4 regions of the Thioalkalivibrio sp. ALE20 genome follow, and region 2 is predicted to be linked to each of the others. Evidence: predicted binding sites of a transcription regulator. Region 2 holds the regulator's gene; each other region holds the start of a gene.

Evidence for each region. The regulator sigma-54, encoded in region 2, starts transcription at its own class of promoters, with help from an activator protein. The targets are predictions, from matches to a motif close to TGGCANGNTNCNTGCTT.
Region 1: a site for sigma-54 is predicted at 1,875-1,891, ahead of F790_RS0109795 (TorF family putative porin). Genes of this name have one in related genera too.
Region 3: a site for sigma-54 is predicted at 3,528-3,544, ahead of glnA (glutamate--ammonia ligase). Genes of this name have one in related genera too.
Region 4: a site for sigma-54 is predicted at 1,588-1,604, ahead of glnL (nitrogen regulation protein NR(II)). Genes of this name have one in related genera too.

The regions. Positions count from the first base shown of each region.
Region 1 covers NZ_KB906476.1:70,682-76,175, forward strand. The annotation lists gene F790_RS0109785 (ammonium transporter) at 1-645, opposite strand, end outside; gene glnK (P-II family nitrogen regulator) at 685-1,023, opposite strand; gene F790_RS0109795 (TorF family putative porin) at 1,097-1,819, opposite strand; gene folB (dihydroneopterin aldolase) at 2,128-2,490, opposite strand; gene F790_RS0109805 (amidoligase family protein) at 2,635-3,630, shown strand; gene F790_RS0109810 (gamma-glutamyl-gamma-aminobutyrate hydrolase family protein) at 3,647-4,435, shown strand; gene msrA (peptide-methionine (S)-S-oxide reductase MsrA) at 4,417-5,058, opposite strand; gene F790_RS0109820 (PQQ-dependent sugar dehydrogenase) at 5,058-5,494, opposite strand, start outside.
Region 2 covers NZ_KB906472.1:387,333-392,826, reverse strand. The annotation lists gene lptC (LPS export ABC transporter periplasmic protein LptC) at 1-357, shown strand, start outside; gene lptA (lipopolysaccharide transport periplasmic protein LptA) at 354-896, shown strand; gene lptB (LPS export ABC transporter ATP-binding protein) at 893-1,633, shown strand; gene F790_RS0105270 (RNA polymerase factor sigma-54) at 1,718-3,238, shown strand; gene hpf (ribosome hibernation-promoting factor, HPF/YfiA family) at 3,242-3,580, shown strand; gene F790_RS0105260 (PTS sugar transporter subunit IIA) at 3,585-4,049, shown strand; gene hprK (HPr(Ser) kinase/phosphatase) at 4,052-5,092, shown strand; gene rapZ (RNase adapter RapZ) at 5,098-5,494, shown strand, end outside.
Region 3 covers NZ_KB906472.1:152,781-158,274, forward strand. The annotation lists gene glyS (glycine--tRNA ligase subunit beta) at 1-1,005, opposite strand, end outside; gene glyQ (glycine--tRNA ligase subunit alpha) at 1,096-2,043, opposite strand; gene F790_RS0104120 (cation diffusion facilitator family transporter) at 2,183-3,409, shown strand; gene glnA (glutamate--ammonia ligase) at 3,628-5,037, shown strand; gene F790_RS0104130 (cold-shock protein) at 5,213-5,416, opposite strand.
Region 4 covers NZ_KB906472.1:30,285-35,778, forward strand. The annotation lists gene F790_RS0103475 (DUF2782 domain-containing protein) at 1-322, shown strand, start outside; gene F790_RS0103480 (hypothetical protein) at 316-1,104, shown strand; gene F790_RS0103485 (DUF4124 domain-containing protein) at 1,083-1,460, shown strand; gene glnL (nitrogen regulation protein NR(II)) at 1,616-2,722, shown strand; gene ntrC (nitrogen regulation protein NR(I)) at 2,719-4,179, shown strand; gene F790_RS0103500 (dihydroorotate dehydrogenase) at 4,207-5,175, opposite strand; gene F790_RS0103505 (tRNA (cytidine(34)-2'-O)-methyltransferase) at 5,174-5,494, shown strand, end outside.

The sequences.
Region 1 (5,494 bases), on a different contig from region 2:
CGGCATGCTGGAGCCCGGGATCGCGTTGATCTGGCCGTCCTTGCCGTACTTGCCCTTGCGCGCCCCCAGCAGCAGGACGCCCGCCAGCGCGGCCACGGCACCGGTGAAGTGGACGATGCCCGAACCGGCGTAGTCGAGATAGCCGATCTGGTCCAGCATGCCGCCGCCCCAGCTCCAGAAGCCCTGGATCGGGTAGATCACGCCGGTGAGGACCACGGCGAAGGCGAGGAAGGCCCACAGCTTCATGCGTTCGGCAACCGCCCCGGAAACAATCGACATCGCGGTGGCCACGAACACCACCTGGAAGAAGAAGTCCGCGCGGTCGGAGTAGTAGATGTCGCCACCGCTGCCCAGCACCTCGGACACGGCGTTGTCACCGGTAATAAAGAAGCCCAGGCCCGGGATCAACGAGGTGAGCCCGTCGCTGTACATGATGTTGTAGCCGATCAGCATGTACATGACCGAGGCGATGGAATAAAGGGAGATGTTCTTGGTGAGGATTTCGGCCACGCTCTTGGTCCGCACCATGCCGGCCTCGAGCATGGTAAAGCCCGCGGCCATCCACATGACCAGTGCGCCGGCCATCAGGAAGTAAAAGGTGTCAAGGGCGTAGGCGACCTCGACGACTTGCTGTTCGATATCCATTGTCGGATTACCTCATTCAGTAGGACCGAGGAAGGGCGCTCAGAGCGCCTCGGTTCCGGTTTCACCCGTGCGGATCCGCAGGACCTGCTCGACCGGCGAGACAAAGATCTTTCCGTCCCCGATCTTGCCGGTGCTCGCGGCCTTCGAAACGGCTTCGATCACCTGGTCGACCAGGCTGTCATCCACCGCAACCTCCAGCTTGACCTTGGGCAGAAAGTCCACGACGTATTCAGCACCGCGGTACAGTTCGGTGTGGCCACGCTGACGACCGAAACCCTTGACTTCGGTCATGGTGATGCCCTGCACACCGATCTCGGACATCGCCTCGCGCACATCATCAAGCTTGAACGGCTTGATCACGGCAGTAATCATCTTCATGTCAGACTCCTCTCCGGCGAGCCGCTGCCCGGGGGCAACGACCCGCAACGATGTTTTGCTTCCGGTTCAACGATCAGAAGGATTTCGACCAGCCCACCCAGGCGCGCATGTCTTCGTCATCGACATCGGCGTAGGCCAGGTTCAGGCTGAATTCGCCGAATTCGCCGGCATCACGGGCGAGACTGGCGGAGTAGTGGGTGTAGTCGTCGGCATCGCTGTCGTCGAAGGTCTGGCGACCAACCATGAAGCCGGCGCTGTAGACCTCGGCGAACGGCACATCCAGGCCGCCGTAGAAATAGACGTCGTCGCTTTCCAGAAGCGACTCGGAGGCGCTGTCGGTCACCACCCACTGAACACCGCCGTAAAAACCGATCATGTCCATGTCATAACTGACTGACCCGACCAGTTCGCCGAAATCGTAAGAGACGGAATCCCCCTCGAACTCGGCATCGGGGTAGGCGTAATACACGTAACCCACGTCGTACCCGAAGCCGTTGTCAAAGGAATCGGCAAACCCACCGTAAAGATCGAGCTCGTAGGTCGTGCCGTCGTCTTCCCCGAAATCCACGTTGGAAGCCCAGGTCCCCAGGTAAAACCCGGAGGTATGCTCCCAGTCAAAACCACCCTGGATAGCGGCGCCGCCATCGGTTTCGGAAAAGCCCCGCAGTTCATAATCGGACACGATCGAGATATTGGCCGACACCTCGGCGGCCGCGCTGGAAGTAAAGACGACACCCCCGGTGGACCCGACGGCCAGGATCGCGGTGGCGACGGCGGAATAGGCGAATTTCTTCATTGATTGACTCCCTCTGCGTGTTTTCTGGATGTCGCTGCTTGTCGACACCCGTTCCTTGCAGGGGGCGTGCCAGAAACGTGAAACGGGGCAAAATCCGGTTTTATGCAACGCTGTTGCGGGCAAACCACGGGTGATTGCCACGAACGGGTGCAATCACAAAGTGCAGACGCACCAAAAGAGGGCAATACGAGCCGGGGACGCCACCGGAAAGGGCGCCGCGCGGGAAGGAGCAGTGCGGGAAATCTGTGCGGGAAACAGGAGCAGGAAGCGCGGAAGCGTCCTGGCGGTCGGTCGGGGCCTGCTCGGTCTCAGTCGGTGGCGAGCGAGCCGCGTTCGATGGTGATGCCCACCTCGCGCACCCCGGCCACCGCGCCCGGTTTGCCCAGGGTAATGCGCAGCCACGGCGAACCGAACTGCGCCATCAAAGTCTCGGCGATCTCCTCGGCGAGGGATTCGAGCAGGATGTGGGGTTCGCGGGTCACGATGGCCCGCACCGCGTTGGCCACGGCCTCGTAGTCAACCGTGTCTTCGATCTCGCCGGAGTGGGCGGCCACGCGAGTGTCCGCCGCCAGCTCGATGTCGAAGCGCAGCGGGCGCTGCATGCGCTGTTCCCAGTCGTAGACGCCGACCACGGCGGGGATTTCGAGATCGCGCAGATAGATACGGTCCATGCGGGACACCGGGGACACAGGGTTGCGGAGGGGCTTATCGTACTGCCTGCCCCCGCCCGCGTACACCGGGGCGTGCGATGGTGGCGCAACGCGCTACCATGCCCGAACAGTCCGACCGAACAGCGTCGCCAGGAGAGCCGCCGCATGTCCACCACTTCGTTTCAGCCACTGCCGTGGACCCGGACCCCCGAGGGGGCCCTGCGCCGGGTCGGCGTGGAAATCGAGATGGCGGGCGTCTCGCTGGAGACGATGGCCCGCGCCATCATCGACGAATTCGGCGGGCACATCGAGGCCGAGCATGCCTTCGTGCTGCATGTCCGCGACAGCGACGCGGGGGATTTCCAGCTGGAGCTGGATGCCCGCGTACTCAAGGACCGCGGCTATCGCGAGCACCTGGCCCGCCTGGGGGTCGACCTGGAAGACCGCGACCAGGAAGCACTGGAGGCCTGGCTGGCCGATGCCGCCGGGCGCCTGGTCCCGCACGAGATCGTCGCGCCACCCCTGGAACCTGCGCAGCTGCCCCGACTGGACCGGGTGCGTGCCGCACTGCAACAGGAAGGCGCGCTGGGGACCGAGCGCTCGCTGCTGTACGCGTTCGGGCTGCAGCTGAACATCGAGATCCACAGCCGCGAGCCCGAATGGCTGCTGGCCGTACTGCGGGCCTTCGTGCTCATGTACGAGATCCTCGCGCAGGCGGGGGCCATCGACCTGTCGCGCCGCCTGTCGCCCTACATCCGGCCGTTCCCGGGCGCCTTCGTACGCTACATCCTCGATCCCGATTTCACCCCGGACCGCGCATCGCTGATCAACACCTGGCTGGCGCACAACCCCACGCGCAACCGTCCGCTGGACCTGCTCCCGGTACTGGCGGAGCTGGACCCCGAACGCGTTGCGGCGGCGCCGGTGGAACACGAACTGATCAAGCCGCGTCCCGCCCTGCATTACCGGTTGCCGGACTGCCGCATCGACGACCCGGCCTGGAGCCTGGCGCACCCGCTGAACGGCTGGTTGGAAGTGGAACAGCTGGCCGCTCATCCCGAACGTCTGGAACGGCTCGCGCGGGAGTATCTGGAGCGCCCGGGCCAGGCAGTTGGCCGCTGGACCGATGAATGGATGCAGCGACTGCGTGCCTGGTTCTGAGCGCCCGCAGCGTCCGGTGATCGCCGTCACCGGCCCGGACCGTGGCGGCACGCCCGCGTGGCTGTTCACCGCCCTGGCGGTGTGGCGGGCCGGCGGCCGTCCCCTGCGCATCCGCCCCGGGCACCCCCGCCGCAACCGCCGCATCGACGCGCTGATCGTCGGCGGCGGGGCCGACGTCGACCCCGGGCTTTATGGCGAAACCCTGCCAGGGGGCCCTGACACCACTGCCATCCGCCGGGCGGAGCAACGCCTGTCGCAGCGCCTGATCGGCTACGCCTTCTATCCCGCGCTGTGGGTGCTGCGCCGGCTGTTCCAGTCGAAGAGGTCATCGCTGGACCCGGAGCGCGACCGGCTGGAGAAATCCCTGATTCACCACGCGCTGGACGAGCACCTGCCGATCCTCGGCATCTGCCGCGGGATGCAGCTGATCAACGTGGTGCGCGGCGGCAGTCTGCATCGCGACCTGGCCGCGTTCCACGCGGAGACCCCCAACGCCCGCAGCCTCTTGCCGGTCAAACAGGTACGACTGGATCCGCACTCGCGGCTGTCCGCCATCCTTGGCGATGCACCGCTGCGCGTGAACGCCCTGCACGATCAGGCCGTCGACCGCCTTGGCCACGACCTGAAGGTTGTCGGACGCGAACCCTCGCGCGTGGTCCAGGCCATCGAGGCCGGCGGCCGTGATTTCTGCATCGGCGTGCAGTGGCACCCCGAATACCTGCCGCAGAAGGCCCGCCACCAGCGCCTGTTCCGCGCGCTGGTGGCCGCGGCCCGCGAACGGATCGCTCAGACCGGGGACGGATAGGCGACGCGCAGGCCACCCAGGCCGCAATAGCCGTCCGGAACCTTTGCCAGATACTGCTGGTGATAGTCCTCGGCGAAGTAGTACGCCTCCAGCTCGCGGATCTCGGTGGTGACCGGACCCAGCCCCGCCGCCTGCAGCGCGGCGTTGAAACGCTCGCGGCTGGCCAGCGCGGCCTCGTAATGCGCCGGGTCCAGGGTGTAGATCCCGGAGCGGTACTGGGTCCCGACATCATTGCCCTGACGCATCCCCTGGGTCGGGTCGTGTCCCTCCCAGAAGGTCCGGAACAGGGTTTCCGGTGTCACCGCACGCGGATCGAACACCACCCGCACCAGTTCGGCATGGCCGGTCCGGCCACTGCAGACCTCGCGGTAGGTCGGATTGGGGGTGTACCCGCCGCCGTAACCCACGCTGGTGGAATACACCCCGTCGAGCTGCCAGAACAGTCGCTCGGCGCCCCAGAAGCAGCCCATGCCGAAGTGGATGATCTCCATGCCATCGGGGTACGGCGGCGCCAGCGAGGTCCCCAGCACCGCATGGCGTTCCGGCACCGGCATGGCCTCGGCCCGTCCGGGCAGGGCGCGCTCGGGCTCCACCATCTGCGGCTGCATCCAGTCGCCGAACATCATTCGCTCCCGTGGTCGCCGGCCGGGCGCAGCCGCAGCAGCTCGCCGGGGTTATGGTCGGTCAGCACCCATATCGCGCCGTCGTGTACGCGCACGTCGCGCACCCGGCGGTCCAGATCGGGCAGTACCTCCACCTCGCTGACCAGCTCGCGAGCATCGAAAGTCAGACGGCGCAGGGTACGGTGGGCCAGCCCGCCCGCCAGCAGTTCGCCGTCCCAGTCGGCAAAGGCCGGATCCCGCAGGATCGCCATACCGGAAGGCGCAATCGACGGCGTCCAGTGGTGCAACGGGGAGACCATCCCCTCCTTCTCGGTGATGCCCTCGCCGATCTGGCCGCCGCCGTACTCCTCACCATGGGTGATCACCGGCCAGCCGTAGTTGTTGCCCGGCTCGATGATGTTGACCTCGTCCCCGCCCTGCGGACCGTGCTGGTTCT
Region 2 (5,494 bases):
CAGTTCATCGATGACCCGGAGCTGGATCTGCTGGACCAACGGGGCCTGAACTGGACCTGGCGCGCCCCGCGCGCGGCACATCAGCCCGATCGCGAACTGCTGCATACCTTCGGCCACACCCGCGGCCTGCGCCCCGAACGCGACGCGCGCGTACGCACGGTGATCGAGTCGCGCGACGTGCGCGTGGCGCTGGACACCCGGCTGACGACCTCGTCGGCCCCGAGCACCCTGGAACAGCCGGGACTGTTCCAGCGGGGTACCGGCCTGCGCGCCGACCCGCAAGCGGATACCATTGAGCTGCTCGCCGAGGTCTACACGCTGTACAGCGACCTGCCGCAGGAGGACCGCCCGGAATGAACCCGGCCACAACCGAACATCGCCGCGCGGGCATCCGCCGACCGGCCCCGCTGCTTGCCGTGGCGGGCATACTCGCACTGTTCCTGGCGGCCCCGCCGGCGACCGGCCGCGAGGATGCCCTGCCGGTGGAGATCACCGCGGACCACGCCGAGATGGACGAACGCGCGGGCACCGGAACCTACACCGGCGACGTGATCGTGGTGCGCGGCGATGCCACGCTGGAAGCGGACCGCGTGATCGTGCACATGCGCGAGCGCCGCCCCTACGAGATCGAGGCCCACGGCGAGCCCGCACGCCTGGAGTCGCCCGATCCCGAGACCGGCGAGACGCGCATCGCCGAAGGGCTGCGCATCGACTATTTCCTCGACGAGGAACGCGTGATCCTGACCGAACGGGCACGCGTCATCACCGCCGCCGAGGATGCCCGCGGGCAGCGCATCACCTACGATCTCGAACGCGACGTGATCCGCGCCGAACGCGGCGACACCGACGACGAGCGCGTGCACATCCGCCTGCAGCCACGCGAGGACAATCCATGACCCCCGCGGCCGACGGCCATCTGGTCGCCCGCGAGCTGAGCAAGCGCTATGGCCAGCGTACCGTGCTGGACGCGATGGATGTGGACCTGGTGCCCGGCGAAGTGGTCGGCCTGCTGGGACCCAACGGAGCCGGCAAGACCACCTGCTTCTACAGCCTGGTCGGACTGATCCGGCCCAATACCGGGCGCATCACCCTGGGCGGGCGCGACATCACCCGGGCGCCCATCCACGAACGCGCCCGCGCCGGGCTGGGCTATCTCCCGCAGGAGGCATCGATCTTTCGCCGCCTGTCGGTCCAGGACAACCTGCAGGCGGTGCTGGAACTGCGCCCGGAACTCGACCGCCACGAGCGCCGCCGCATCGGCGACGCCCTGATCGAGGAATTCCAGCTGGAGACCGTGCGCCACAGCCCCGGGATCGCGCTGTCCGGAGGCGAGCGGCGGCGCGCCGAGATCGCCCGCGCGCTGGCCGGCGATCCGCGGTTCATCTGTCTGGACGAACCGTTTGCCGGGGTCGATCCGATCTCGGTCGGCGAGATCCAGGAAGTCATCCGCCACCTGGCCGAACGCGGCATCGGCGTACTAATCTCGGATCACAACGTACGCGAGACCCTGGGCATCTGCCATCGCGCGTACATCCTCAGCGAGGGGCGCCTGCTGAGCGCGGGCACGCCGGACGAACTGCTGGCCGACACCCGCGTGCGCGAGGTCTACCTCGGCGAAAACTTCCGCCTGTGACACCGACCGCCGCACCCGGGCGGTGCACAAGCCCGCAGCAAGGGATTACTATTCACTTATGGTGACCAACGCCTTTCCCAACTCATGCTGAAGCCCGGGCTGAATCTGCAGCTCGGTCAGACGCTGACCATGACGCCGCAGCTGCAGCAGGCCATCCGGCTGCTGCAGCTGTCCACGCTGGAGCTCCAGGCCGAGATCCAGCAGGCGCTGGAAAGCAATCCCATGCTGGAACAGGCCGAGGATGACGAACTCGGTGCCGACGCGGGGGACACCGACAGCGACGCGAACACCGACGACGGCGAGAGCGGCAGCGACACCGCCGGCACCGGCGAAACGGTGGATGCCGGCGGCTCGGAGGACGTCATCCCCGACGAGCTGGTGACCGACAGCCGCTGGGAAGACATCTACGACGCCAGCGCCAGCCCGCGCGGTCTGGACGACCGCGACCCGCTGGAGAACACCTCGGACGACGACGGCGGCGGGCTGCAGGATCACCTGCTGTGGCAGCTGCATCTGTCGCACCTGACCCCGCGCGACCAGCGCATCGGCGCCGCCCTGATCGACACCATCAACGGCGACGGCTACCTCGAGGGCGACGTCGAGACCCTGGCCGAGACCATCAGCCGGAGTGAAGAACCCCCCGTCGACACCGACGAGGTCGAGGCCGTACGCCACTGGTTGCAGCACTGCGACCCGCTGGGGGTCGGTTCGCTGGATCTGCGCGAGTGCCTGGAGGTCCAGCTGGGCGAGCTGGCGCCGGACGCGCCCTCGCGCGAGGCGGCGCGCGCGCTTCTGGAACACGGCATGGACGCCCTTGCCCGGCGTGACTACAAGGCCCTGCAGCGCCAGAGCGGCGTACGCGATGGCGACGAACTGGCCGCGGCGCTGGACCTGATCCGCACGCTCAACCCGCGCCCCGGCGCCCAGATCAGCGAGACACCGCCGGAATACGTGGTCCCGGATGTCTACGTGCGTCATACCGACCGGGGCTGGCAGGTCGACCTGAATCCCGAGATCGCCCCGCGCATTCGCATCAACGACCTCTACGCCGGCATGGTCCGCCAGGTCTCCGATGCCCGCGACAGCGCCTTCATGCGCGATCAGCTGCAGGAGGCGCGATGGTTCATCAAGAGCCTGCACAGCCGCAACGACACCCTGCTGCGCGTGGCGCGCGCGATCGTCGAACGCCAGCAGGGGTTCCTGGAACACGGCGAGGTGGCGATGCAGCCGCTGATCCTGCGCGACATCGCCGAAGCCCTGGAGATGCACGAGTCCACGATCTCGCGGGTGACCACGCAGAAATACATGCACACCCCCCGCGGGGTGTTCGAATTCAAGTATTTCTTCTCCAGTCACGTGGGCACCAGTGACGGCGGGGAATGCTCCGCGACCGCGATTCGTGCCATGATCCGCGAACTCATCGAAGAGGAAACGCCGGGCAAACCGCTCAGCGATTCCCGCCTCGCCCAGATCCTGGCGGATCGGGGCATCAACGTGGCCCGGCGTACCGTGGCCAAATACCGGGAGGGCATGAACCTGCCATCCTCCAGCGAGCGCCGCCAGATGGCCGCCATGCCGACCGGAAGCAAACCGAAAGGAGCCTGACCCATGCAGATCAATCTCACCGGACACCACGTCGACATCACCGACGCCCTGCGCGACTACGTCAACGAGAAATTCCAGAAGCTGGAACGCCACTTCGACAAGGTGATCGACGTGCACGTGGTGCTGAACCACGAGAAGACGCAGAAGCTGCACAACAAGGCGGAAGCGAATCTGCAGGTCAGCGGCAACCACATCCACGCCGAGGCCAGCCACGATGACATGTACGCCGCCATCGACGGCCTGATCGACAAGGTCGACCGCCAGCTGATCAAGCACAAGGAGAAGGTCAAGGATCATCATCGCGCCGAGGGCGCCCAGCGCAACCGCGAACAACCCGAGTAAGCCGATGAATCCGGCCGAGCTCATCACCCCGGAGCGCATCGGACTGGAAACCGACTGCTCCAGCAAGAAACGAGCGCTGGAAACCCTCGCCGATCTGCTGGTGGACGGGGCCGCGGACGGACTGGCGGCCAGTGCCGCGTTCGAAGCCATGTCGGCCCGCGAAAAACTGGGCTCCACCGGGCTCGGCCATGGCGTGGCGATCCCGCACGGCCGTCTCGCCGAGCTGGATACGCCCCGCATCGCGGTCCTGCGTCTGGATCAGGGCGTGGATTTCGAAGCCATGGACCACGAACCGGTGGACATCCTGATCGCCCTGCTGGTGCCGGAAGAGGCCACCAGCGAACACCTGGACCTGCTGGCCCAGCTCGCGCGCGGGCTGTCGCAGCCGGACACCCTCGCCGGCATCCGGCGCGCCGCGGACAGCGCGGGGGTCCAGCAGGCCCTCACCCGGGCCCTGGGAGATACCTGACCATGGCCGACCGGGCGGAAGCGGCAGCCGACGGCACCGCGAGCAACATCACCATCGCCGCGCTCACGCGGGCGATGGGGAGCCGTCTGGACCTGCGCTACGTCCACGGAGAGGAGGCCGCGGGCGACCGCGAACTCCTGGGATTCGGGGATGGCGACCTGCCGCTGGCCGGCCACCTGAACCTGATCCGCCCCAACCGCATCCAGGTCATCGGCGACTACGAGGCCCGCTACATCGCCGGCCTGTCCGACGAGCAGCGTGACCACCTGGTGCTGGAAATGGCCCGCACCGGTACTACCATGGTGATCTTCGCCGAGGACACCTGCCCGTTCCCGCGCATGCCGCAGACAGGTGACGACCCCCTGCCGGTGATCCTGTGCACACGCACATCCTCGCACGAAGTCATCGCGCTGCTGCGCTATTTCCTGCAGCAGCGCCTCGCCCATTTCGAGGTGCGCCACGGGGTGTTCATGGAGATCCTCGGGATCGGTGTACTGATCTCGGGGGCCTCCAGCGTTGGCAAGAGCGAGGTCGCACTCGAGCTGATCTCGCGTGGCCACCGGCTGATCGCCGATGATGCCCCCGAGTTCGCGCGCATTGCCCCGGATATCGTGCGCGGACACTGCCCCGCCCTGCTCCAGGACCGGCTCGAGGTGCGCGGCCTGGGCGTGCTCAACATCCGCGCGATGTACGGCGACTCGGCGATCAAGGGCGGCAAGTATCTGCGCCTGATCATCGATCTGCGCGATCACAACGAGCCCTCGCCGGTGCCGGACGATCGCCTGAACGGGCGCCGCGGCGAGAGCGAGATCCTCGGCCTGCGCATCCCGCTGATCAGCCTGCCGGTGGCGCCGGGGCGCAACATCGCGGTCATGATCGAGGCCGCGGTCCGCAATCACCTGCTGCACATGCAGGGCTACATCGCCGGGGACGACCTGCGCGCCCGCCAGCGGCGCCAGATGGGCGAGGATCAGCAGGAGGAATCCATCTTCCACATCGGCGGGCCCAGCACCACGGTCCCCAACCCCGATCCCGAGGGCTGACCGACATGCGTCTGCTGCTGGTCAGTGGTCTGTCGGGTTCCGGCAAGACCGTCGCCCTGCATACCCTGGAGGACGCCGGCTACTTCTGTGTCGACAACCTGCCGCTGCCGATGCTGCCGGAACTGGTGGAGAAGGTCCGCAGCGGCCATTACGACACCGGCGGTGACCGCCATCTGGCCGTGGGCGTGGACGTCCGTTCGGGCCTCGACGCCCTCAGCGGATTCGGTCAACTGCTGGGCGAGCTGCGTGGATCGGGCCTGGAGGTCGAGGTGCTGTTCCTCAATGCCTCCGACGAGGTCCTGCTGCGTCGCTACCACCTGACCCGCAGACGCCATCCGCTGGCACGCGATGGCATCCCGCTGGTGGAAGCGATCGGAATGGAACGGACCTGGCTGGGGCACG
Region 3 (5,494 bases), 230 kb from region 2:
CCAGAAGAATTCGGCATCCGCGAAGCGCGGGCGCAGCACGCGCTCGTTGCCATCGCGTACTGCTTCGGGATCGCGCGACTCGATGTTGCTGACGACGATGAAATGCGGCTGCAGGCGGCCGGCCTCGTCCACCACCGGGAAGTATTTCTGGTTGTCCTGCATGGTGGAGATCAGCGCCTCCTGCGGGACCTCGAGGAAACGCCGGTCGAAGCTGCCGCCCAGGGCCACCGGCCACTCCACCAGCGCGGTGACCTCGTCCAGCATGTCCGGGTCGACCAGCGCGCGCCCGCCCAGTTCGCGGGCGGTGGCGTGGACCTGCTCCAGGATGCGCTCGCGACGGGCCTCGAACGAAGGCTCCACACGGCCCTCGGCGCGCAGCCTTTCGGCGTAGTCGCCGGGGCCGGCGAGCTCCAGCGGGGCCGGGTGGTGGAAACGGTGGCCGCGCGTGTGGCGGCCGGCATCCTGTTCCAGCACCGTCATCGGCAGGACGTCGGTGCCGTGCAGCACCACCAGCCAGTGCACCGGGCGCACGAATTCCGTGGTGCTCTCGCCCCAGCGCATGCGCTTGGGCGTGGGCAGGTGCTCCAGGGCCCCGGCCAGCATCTCCGGCAGCAGTTCGCCGAGGGCCTGTCCCGGCTGCATGCGGCGGAAGATCAGGTATTCGCCCTTGCCGGTGTCCTCGCGCTCGAGCTGTTCCACCTCCACCCCGCAGGAGGAGGCGAAGCCCTGCGCCGCGCGGGTCGGCCGGCCCTGGTCGTCGAAGGCGGCGGCCACGGCCGGGCCGCGGCGTTCCTGCAGCTGGTCGGGCTGGCGGCTGGGCACTGCGGGGAAGCGCACGGCCAGGCGCCGGGGTGTGGCGAAGGCCTCGGGCTCGCCGGGTTCCATCCCGGCGTCGCGCAGGCGAGTGGTCAGGCCCTCGGCGAAGGCGTCGCGCAGGCGTGCCAGCGCGGCCGGCGGCAGTTCTTCGGTGCCGAGTTCGATCAGAAGTTCGCGGGCTTCGTCCATGTTCGGTCCAGTCGGGTTCCGGTGGGCCCGCGCGCCCGGTCGGGGCGGCGGCGGGCACGGGTTCGGGGTATGCCCCGGTATCGGGTGGCGTCAGGCGGCGTCGGACTTGCCGGTGTCGCCCGGGGCGCACAGCGGAAAGCCCAGCGCCTCGCGCGATTCATAGTATTTCTGCGCGACGTTCCTGGAGAGCTCGCGCACGCGCAGGATGTAGCGCTGGCGCTCGGTGACCGAGATCGCCCCGCGCGCATCCAGCAGGTTGAAGCTGTGCGAGGCGCGCAGCATCTGCTCGTAGGCCGGCAGCGGCAGGCCCAGCTCGATCATGCGGTCGCTCTCCGCCGCATGGTGGTCGAACGCGGCGAACAGGGCATCGCGGTCGGCGTGCTCGAAGTTGTACTTCGACTGTTCCACCTCGTTCTGGTGGTAGACGTCGCCGTAGGTGACCGCGCGCCCGTCCGGGCCGACGGTCCAGACCAGGTCGTAGACGCTCTCCACGCCCTGCAGGTACATCGCCAGACGCTCCAGCCCGTAGGTGATCTCGCCGGAGACGGGGTGGCAGTCGATCCCGCCCACCTGCTGGAAGTAGGTGAACTGGGTCACCTCCATGCCGTTCAGCCAGACCTCCCAGCCCAGCCCCCAGGCGCCCAGCGTCGGCGATTCCCAGTTGTCCTCGACGAAACGGACGTCGTGGGTCAGCGTGTCGAAGCCCAGCGCCTCCAGCGAGCCGAGATACAGGTCCTGGATGTCGGCCGGGGAGGGCTTCAGCAGCACCTGGAACTGATAGTAGTGCTGCAGGCGATTGGGATTGTCGCCGTAGCGGCCGTCGGTCGGGCGCCGGCTGGGCTGCACGTAGGCGGCGCGCCAGGGTTCCGGCCCGATCGAGCGCAGGAAGGTCGCCGGGTGGAAGGTCCCGGCGCCCATCTCCATGTCGTAGGGCTGCATCACCACGCAGCCGTGGTCGTTCCAGTAATCCTGCAGTCGACGGATCAGGTCCTGGAAGGTGGGACTCGCGGTCTCGGTTCGGTCGCTTGCGTTCGCCATGGCTGGGGGTCCGGAGCGGATCAGGGGCGGCAGTATATCGGCCCGTGCCGGGGTGCGGCCACCGCCCGGCCCGGCTGCGGTGGCCGGAGGTCGCGGCGCGGTCCATAATGCCCCGAATCGAGGCATCTCCGGGGGTACGATGGCCGCGGATCACCAGCAGCAGCCGGACAGGGCGCCCGCCGAACCGCCTGACCCGCTCGAGTCGGGCACCGACGACCGGCGCTACCGCGACACGCGCCGGGTCACGCTCACCGGCGCCGCGGTGAACTCCGGGCTGGCCGTGACCCAGCTGCTCAGCGGCTGGCTGCTCAACTCCCAGGCCCTGATCGCCGATGGCGTGCATACCGTCTCCGACCTGGTCACCGATGCCGTGGTCCTGGTCGCGGCAGGGCATGCCGCCGCTTCCCCCGATCGGGATCACCCCTACGGCCACGGCCGCATCGAGACGCTCGCGACGGTGGTCGTGGGCCTGTTCCTCGCGCTGGCGGGGCTGGCCATCGCCTGGGGCGCCGGCGGACGCCTGCTGGAGCTGGACGATGCCACGGGGCCGGCACCGCTGGCGGTCGCCTTCGCCGTGGTGACCCTGGTGGCCAAGGAGGGTCTGTACCAGTACACCCGTCGGGTCGCGCGCCGGCTGGGCTCGCGCATGCTGGAGGCAAACGCCTGGCATCACCGCACCGATGCGATCTCTTCGGTCATCGTGCTGCTGGGGGTGGCCGGTGCGGTCGCCGGCTGGCCGTGGCTGGACGCGCTGGCGGCGCTGCTGGTGGCCCTGTTCATCCTGCATATCGCCGGGCGCCTGATCCGTCGCAGCGTGGCCGAACTGATCGACACCGCGCTGGAACCGGAAAAGGTCGAGCGCATCCACCGCACCATCCTGGACGTGCCCGGAGTTAAGGATGCCCACATGCTGCGCACGCGCCGCTCCGGCGACGACGCCGTGGCCGACGTGCACGTGCAGGTCGCGCCGATGATTTCGGTGTCCGAGGGGCACCGCATCGCCGATGCCGTGCATCGCGCGGTGACCGAGGATGCGGGCGAGGTCAGCGACATCACCGTGCACGTGGATCCGGAGAACGACGAGGAGCAGGCGGCCAGCTCGCGGCTGCCCCTGCGCCCCGAACTGGTGGCCGGCCTGCGCGAGGCCTGGGCCGGCTTCCCCGAGCTGGAGGCCCTGGAGCACCTTTCCCTGCATTATCTCGGCGGGCGGGTGCATGCCACCGTCACTCTGCGGCTGGATCCCGCGCGGACGGGAGCCGCCCTGCAGGAGCGCGCCGATCTGCTGACCCGGCAGCTGCGGGAACACCCCGTTCTGGGGCCGGTACTGGGACAGGTGACCGTGCTCTATCGGCCTTGCACCGAATGAGGGCGCATGCCGCGCGGTGGCACTATAATGGTGCATCATGTGCACTGCGGGTGTGCGGCATTCGGCCGTGGTGGCGCAGAGATGGGCGCAGGGGCGCCCCGAACCGGGGCTTGCAGGCTGGCACGCCACCTGCATGACCAACCGGCAGACGCCGATCGGCCCCAGGCGACCGCACCGGCATCGACCGTCTCAAACTGAAGACCAGAGGAGTCCTCATTATGTCCGCAGCCGAAGTGCTGAAGCAGATCAAGGAACAGGAAGTCCGTTTCGTTGACCTTCGTTTTACCGATTCCAAGGGCAAGGAACAGCATGTCACCCTGCCGGCCCACGACCTCGACGAAGATTCCTTCGAAGAAGGCAAGATGTTCGACGGCTCTTCCATCTCCGGATGGAAGGGCATCAACGAATCCGACATGATCCTGATGCCGGATCCGGAGTCCGCGGCCATCGACCCGTTCTTCGAGGACATGACCATGAACATCCGCTGCGATGTCGTGGAACCGGCCACCATGCAGGGCTACGACCGCTGCCCGCGCTCGCTGGCGCGTCGCGCCGAGGCCTATCTGCAGAGCACCGGCATCGCCGACACCGCGCTGTTCGGTCCGGAGAACGAGTTCTTCGTGTTCGACGACGTGAAGTGGGGCTCCGACCTCTCCGGTTCCTATTGCCGCGTGGATTCCCAGGAGGCCTCCTGGAACTCCGAGCGCGTGTATGACGACGGCAACATTGGCCATCGTCCGGGCGTGAAGGGTGGCTACTTCCCGGTCCCGCCGGTCGACAGCCTGCACGACATCCGCTCCACCATGTGTGAAGTGATGACCGAGATGGGGCTGACCACCGAGGTGCATCACCACGAGGTGGCGACGGCCGGCCAGTGCGAGATCGGCGTCGGCGCGGCGACCCTGACCAAGAAGTCCGACGAAGTGCAGATGCTCAAGTACGTGGTGCAGAACGTTGCCCACATGCACGGCAAGACCGCCACCTTCATGCCCAAGCCGATCGTCGGCGACAACGGCTCCGGCATGCACGTGCACCAGTCGCTGTCGAAGGATGGCAAGAACCTGTTCTCCGGTGACCTGTACGGCGGACTGTCCGAGACCGCGCTGTACTACATCGGCGGCATCATCAAGCATGCCCGCGCGCTGAACGCCTTCACCAACCCGTCCACCAACAGCTACAAGCGCCTGGTGCCGGGTTTCGAGGCGCCGGTGATGCTGGCCTACTCCGCGCGCAACCGCTCGGCGTCCATCCGCATCCCGTTCGTGATGAGCCCGAAGGCCCGCCGCATCGAGCTGCGCTTCCCGGACTCCACCGCCAACCCGTATCTGGCGTTCGCCGCGATGCTGATGGCCGGCATCGACGGGATCCAGAACAAGATCCACCCGGGCGAGGCGATGGACAAGAACCTCTACGACCTGCCGCCGGAAGAAGAGAAGGGCATCCCGCAGGTCGCCCATTCGCTGGATCAGGCCCTGGAGGCGCTGGACGCCGACCGCGCGTTCCTGACCCAGGGCGGGGTGTTCACCGACGACATGATCGATGCCTACATCGATCTGAAGATGGAAGACGTCACGCGCATGCGCATGACCACCCATCCGATCGAGTTCGACATGTACTACAGCCTGTAAGCCCCGCGGGCTTTCCGGCCGTCATCGGGCCCCGGCGTTCGCGCCGGGGCCTTTTTTTGGTTCCGCTCCGGGCGAACCTGCGCGGCCTGCGCGGAGAGCGCGCACAAAAAAGGGCCGCCCGAAGGCGGCCCTCTGCTTCCCGAAGCGCGCCCGGAGGCGCGCCGTGCGGGCAGTCTTACAGCGCGGTCACGTCACCCGCGGCCAGACCCTTGGCGGTTTCCTGAATCTCGAAGGAAACCTTCTGGCCTTCGGCCAGGGTCTTGAAGCCCGAACCGTTGATCGCGGAGAAGTGCACGAACACGTCCTTGCCGCCATCATCGGGGGTGATGAAACCGAAACCCTTGCTCTCGTTGAACCACTTAACAACACCGGTATTCACAACTACTTACCTCATCATGTAACTAAAGAAACGTGATTGCGGAACGCTACCAACAGATCAACGGGAGCACTGGTCCAG
Region 4 (5,494 bases), 360 kb from region 2:
GGCGCAGGACTTCGAAGACGCCCCGCCACCGCCCGACATGCCCGACGAGGCCGCCGGCGACGAGCCCGCGCCGCCGCCGGTGCTGGACGAGCGCGCCCGCCAGCTGCAGGAACTGGAAGAGGCGGACGTCATCATCATGGAGCGCGATGGCGAGCGGCGACGCGAATATCGCGTGGACGGTGATCTGGTGATCGTCGAGGTCACCCCGGCCGCCGGCCCGACCTATTATCTGGTGGACGTCACCGGGGAAGGCGATCTTGAACGCCGCGACGACCTGGCCCCCGGTTTCACCCCGCCCCGCTGGAGGATCCTGGAATGGTAAGCACGCAGTCGACCGTGGAACTGCCGGTCGCGGGTGCCGCGGCGCTGGAAGCAGCCTTTGCCGCCGCCCGGGCGGCCGGCGCGCCCGTGGGGCTGCCCGCCGCCGGCGATGCCCCGCAGCTCGACGGGGATCGCGCGCGCTGGGTCCTGGAGCGCGGCAACGCTGCGGAGCCCGGGGCGATCGCCAGCGGTCCCGGCACGCCGGAGGCGCTGGGCCGCCTCGCGGCCCGCTGGCAGGCCTGGCATCCGGCGGAGGCCCTGCCGCAGGACGGCGTCTGGCGCCGCGGGGTACTGCAGCAGCAGCTGCGCGAACGCACCGAAGACCTGAGCGCCACCCTGGACGAACAGGCGCGCGAACAACTGAACCGCGAGCTGCATCATCAGGGGCTGTACCGGTTCGAGGACCTGCCGGTGGCCGGCAGCTTCTGGCGCTCGGTCCGCCGGCACGGCGAGCACACCGGACTGGCGGATCTGACGGTCCCGCCGGCCCCCGTGCCGGCGTTCTGGCAGCTGGCGCGCATCGCGCTGGCGGTGGCCGTCAGCGAGACGGGCGAGCTCGATCGCGAACGCTACCGCGCCCTGCTGGATGGCTATCACCGCGAGCGCCCGCTGAGCGCGATCGAACGCGGCGCCGCCCCGACGCTCCTGCGCATGGCCGCGCTGGATGACTGGCTGGAATGCATCGAGGCCGGCCACGCGCCCGCGGGCCCCGATCCGCGCCTGGCCGGCCTGCAGGACGCCGGCACCCGGGTGCAGTCGGTATGGGTAAGGCCCGCCGCCTGATGACCCCGCGGGCCTCCCTCGCGGGGCTTGTGGCCCTGGCCATCGCCGGGGCGCCGGGCGTCGGCGTTCTGGCCTCCACCGAGGTCCACCGCTGGGTGGATGAAGACGGTGTGGTGCATTTCTCCGACGAGGCACCCGGCGACGGGCGCAGCGAACGCATCGAAGTTCAGGAGCCGATGGGCGCCGTCCCCCTGGAGAATGCCCGCGAGATCCTCGAACGCCCGATACGGCGGCCGGGAGAAGACCCGACGGACGACGCCCCGGAGGAAGACGCGGCCGCGGACGAAGAGAGCGACGATGAAGACGAAACTTCGATCGAGGACGTCCCGGTGCCCGTGGAACTGGTGGATTTCTGAGCCAGCCACGGGCATCGCACCACTTTGATGCACAGAATGCCCTACAATAGGGCAATGACTGCACCTCATCAGAGCGCCACCGCACAACGCCCCCGGACGAAGCGCTGCGACGCCCTCGTGGCCATTCTGGCGCACTTCATGCTTGAAACCGGGTGATGAGCCCGCATACGCCCCCTTCGCCCGCCTCGCTGCCCACCCCCCCGTGGTGGGACGACCTGTCCACGGCCGTGATGGTCACCGACGGGGATCTGCGGCTGCAGGCGATGAACGGCGCGGCCGAGGTCCTGCTGGGCCTCAGCCGCGAGCGCATCCTCGGTCACCCGCTCGGCCAGTGGCTGCATCTGGACCGCAACCTGACCACCCGTCTGCGCAACGCCCTGACCCGGGACCAGCCGATCACCCTGCGTGCGCGGCGCCTGGAACCGCTGCGCGCGGAAAGCTTCCTGGCCGACGTGGTGATCACGCCGCTGCACGGCGAGGGTGACGAACCCGGACGGCTGCTGTTCGAACTCAGCGCGATCGACCGGCACGAGCGCATCTCGCGCGAGGAACAGCTGCAGAAGCAGCAGGCCATCTCGCGCGCGGTCACGCGCGGGCTGGCGCACGAGATCAAGAACCCGCTCGGCGGGCTGCGCGGCGCCGCGCAGCTGCTGGCCGGAGAACTGGACGATCCCGACCTGCGCGAATACACGCGCATCATCATCCATGAGGCCGACCGCCTGCGCTCGCTGGTGGACCGCATGCTCGGCCCCAACAACATGCCGCAGCGCGCCCCTCTTAACCTGCACGAGGTCCTCGAGCACGTGCGCGGCCTGATCAGCGTCCAGCTGCCGCTGGGCGTGAAGATCCGCGGCGACTACGACCCTTCGATCCCGGAGATCGAAGCGGATCGCGACATGCTGGTGCAGGCGCTCCTCAACCTGGTGCAGAACGCCCTGCAGGCGCTGGGCGACGAGGGCGAGATCGTGCTCAGCTCGCGCATCCTTCGCCAGTACACCGTTTCCGGCAAACGCCACCGGCTGGTCGCGCGCCTGAGCGTGCGCGACAACGGGCCGGGAATCCCCGAGGAGGTCCGCGAGCGGATCTTCTTCCCCATGGTCACCGGCCGCGACAGCGGCACCGGCCTCGGCCTGCCGATCGCGCAGAGCCTGGTCCAGCTGCATGACGGCCTGATCGAATGCCATTCACGGCCCGGCTCCACGCGCTTCGACATCCTCCTGCCCGTGGCCGGACCGCCCGCCAGCGAGAGCCCCGACGCATGAATCCGACGGTCTGGATCATCGACGACGACGATTCCATCCGCTGGGTGCTGGAACGCGCCCTGAGCCGATCCGATATCGCGGTGCGCGGGTTCGAGTCCGCCGACGCGGCATGGGCGGCCCTGGAGACGGAAGACACCCCGGACACCATCGTCGCCGACATTCGCATGCCGGGGCTCAACGGGCTCGATTTCCTGGCGCGCATGCAGAGCCGGGGTGACGCGCCACCGGTGATCATCATGACCGCATTCTCCGATCTGGAGAGCGCGGTGGGCGCCTACCAGACCGGAGCGTTCGAATACCTGCCCAAGCCGTTCGACGTGGACGAGGCGGTGGCCCTGGTGCAGCGTGCCCTGGAGGCCCGCCGTGACAGCCTGGCGGCCGCAACGCCCGACGAGGGCAGCGCCGAGGAAACCCCCATCATCGGCGAGGCGCCGGCGATGCAGGAGATGTTCCGCGCCATCGGCCGCCTGTCACGCTCCAACATCACGGTGCTGATCAACGGCGAATCGGGCACCGGCAAGGAGCTGGTCGCGCGCGCGCTGCATCAGCACAGCCCGCGGGCGGGTCAGCCGCTGATCGCCCTGAACACCGCGGCCATCCCCAAGGACCTGCTGGAGAGCGAGCTGTTCGGGCATGAACGCGGGGCCTTTACCGGCGCCAGCCAGACGCGCAAGGGGCGCTTCGAGCAGGCCGACGGGGGCACCCTGTTCCTCGACGAGATCGGCGACATGCCGTTCGACCTGCAGACCCGCCTGCTGCGGGTGCTGGCCGACGGCACCTTCTACCGGGTGGGCGGGCATACCCCCATCCATACCGACGTGCGCATCATCGCCGCGACCCACCAGGATCTGGAAGAGCGAGTGCGCGCGGGTCAGTTCCGCGAGGACCTGTTCCACCGCCTCAACGTGATCCGCATTCATGTGCCGTCGCTGCGCGAGCGGCCGGAAGACATCCCGCTGCTGGTGAATCATTTCATGAGCGAGGTGGCCACCGAACTGGGCGTGGAGCCCAAGGTGATGCGCCCCGAGGTGGTCGCGGAGATGCAGCGCCTGCCATGGCCGGGCAATGTGCGCCAGCTGGAAAACACCTGCCGCTGGCTTACGGTGATGGCCTCCGGACGCGAAGTGCACCTGGAGGACCTTCCGGCGGAACTGCGCCGCGATGACACGCCCCGGTCCACGGGCACGCCGCAACCGGGACCGGGACCGGCACAGGCCGTGCCGATCGAACCCCGGGAGTGGACCGATGAACTGGCGCGCGTGGCCCGCGAGCACTGGGAACGCGGTGACCGGGACGTGCTGGGGAGCCTGCAGCCGGCGATGGAACGCACGCTGATCCGGGAGGCGCTGCGGGCCTCGGGCGGACACCGCCAGCAGGCCGCGGCCCTGCTGGGCTGGGGCCGCAACACGCTGACGCGCAAGATCCAGGAACTGGGAATGAACGAGGAACGGCCGTAACCGGCAGGCGCGAGTGCTGCCGGCACGTCAGGCGCCGCAGCCGGAGAAGCCCTCGTTCAGCTGCAGCCGTCCGGTCAGCTCGCTCACGTGGCCGATCCCGTGGCGGTCCATGTAGTCGTTGATGCCCGCGAGGATCTTCGGCAGGCAGAGGGGATCGTAGAACAGACCGGTACCCACGCCCACGGTAGCAGCCCCCGCCAGCAGGAACTCCAGGGCATCCTCGGCACGGGTGACCCCGCCCTGGCCGATGATCGGGATGCCGTGGGCCTTCGCTACCTGATGGACCTGGTGGACCTTCAGCAGCGCCACCGGCTTGATCGCCGGGCCCGAAAGTCCGCCCTGGTTGTTGCCGATCACCGCGCGGCCGCTCTCGGCGTCCACCGCCATGCCCATCAGGGTGTTGATCACGGCAAAGCCGTCGGTGCCCGCCTCGATGCAGCGCCGGGCGTTCTCGGCGATGTCGGTCTGGTTGGGCGAGAGCTTGGTAATCAGGGGCTTCTGCGTGACCGAACGGCAGGCCTCGACCACCCGCGCGGACATGTCCGGGTCATTGCCGAAGGCGACCCCGCCTTCCTTCACGTTGGGGCAGGAGATGTTGATCTCGATCGCGTCCACCGGGGAATCGTCGAAGGCCCGCGCGACCGCGATGTATTCCTCAATGGTGGAGCCGGAGACGTTGGCGATGAAGCACGTCTCGTCGTAATCCAGCCCCGGCAGGATCCCGCCGACCACCTGTTCGACCCCGGGATTCTGCAGGCCGATGGCGTTGAGCATGCCCTCCGGGGTCTCGTACACCCGGTGCGGGGGGTTGCCGGGCCGGGCGGCCCCGGTAGTGCCCTTGAGGCACACCGCACCGGCATCCCGGTTGGAAAAGCCGGCCACCCGGGTATATTCCTCGCCGAAGCCGACACAGCCGGACAGCAGCACCAGAGGCGTGTTGAAATGCAGCCCGCAGAATTCCAGGGAGAGCCGCGAATCGTCGCGCGCTTCGCTCATGTTTCACATCGTCCTGTATCAGCCCGAGATCCCGCCGAACACCGGGAACGTCATTCGTCTGGCCGCCAACACCGGGGCGGCCCTGCATCTGATCCACCCGCTGGGCTTCAGCCTGGACGAGAGCCGGCTGCGCCGCGCGGGGCTGGATTACCGGGAATGGGCCCGGGTCCGCGAGTATGACAGCCTGGCCGCCTGGCGGGAATCCGTGGCCCCGCGGCGGGTGTTCGCGATCACCACGCGCGGGAGCAGCCGCTTCGATACCCCGGCGTTCGCCGCGGGCGATGCCTTCCTGTTCGGCCCCGAGAGCCGCGGCCTGCCG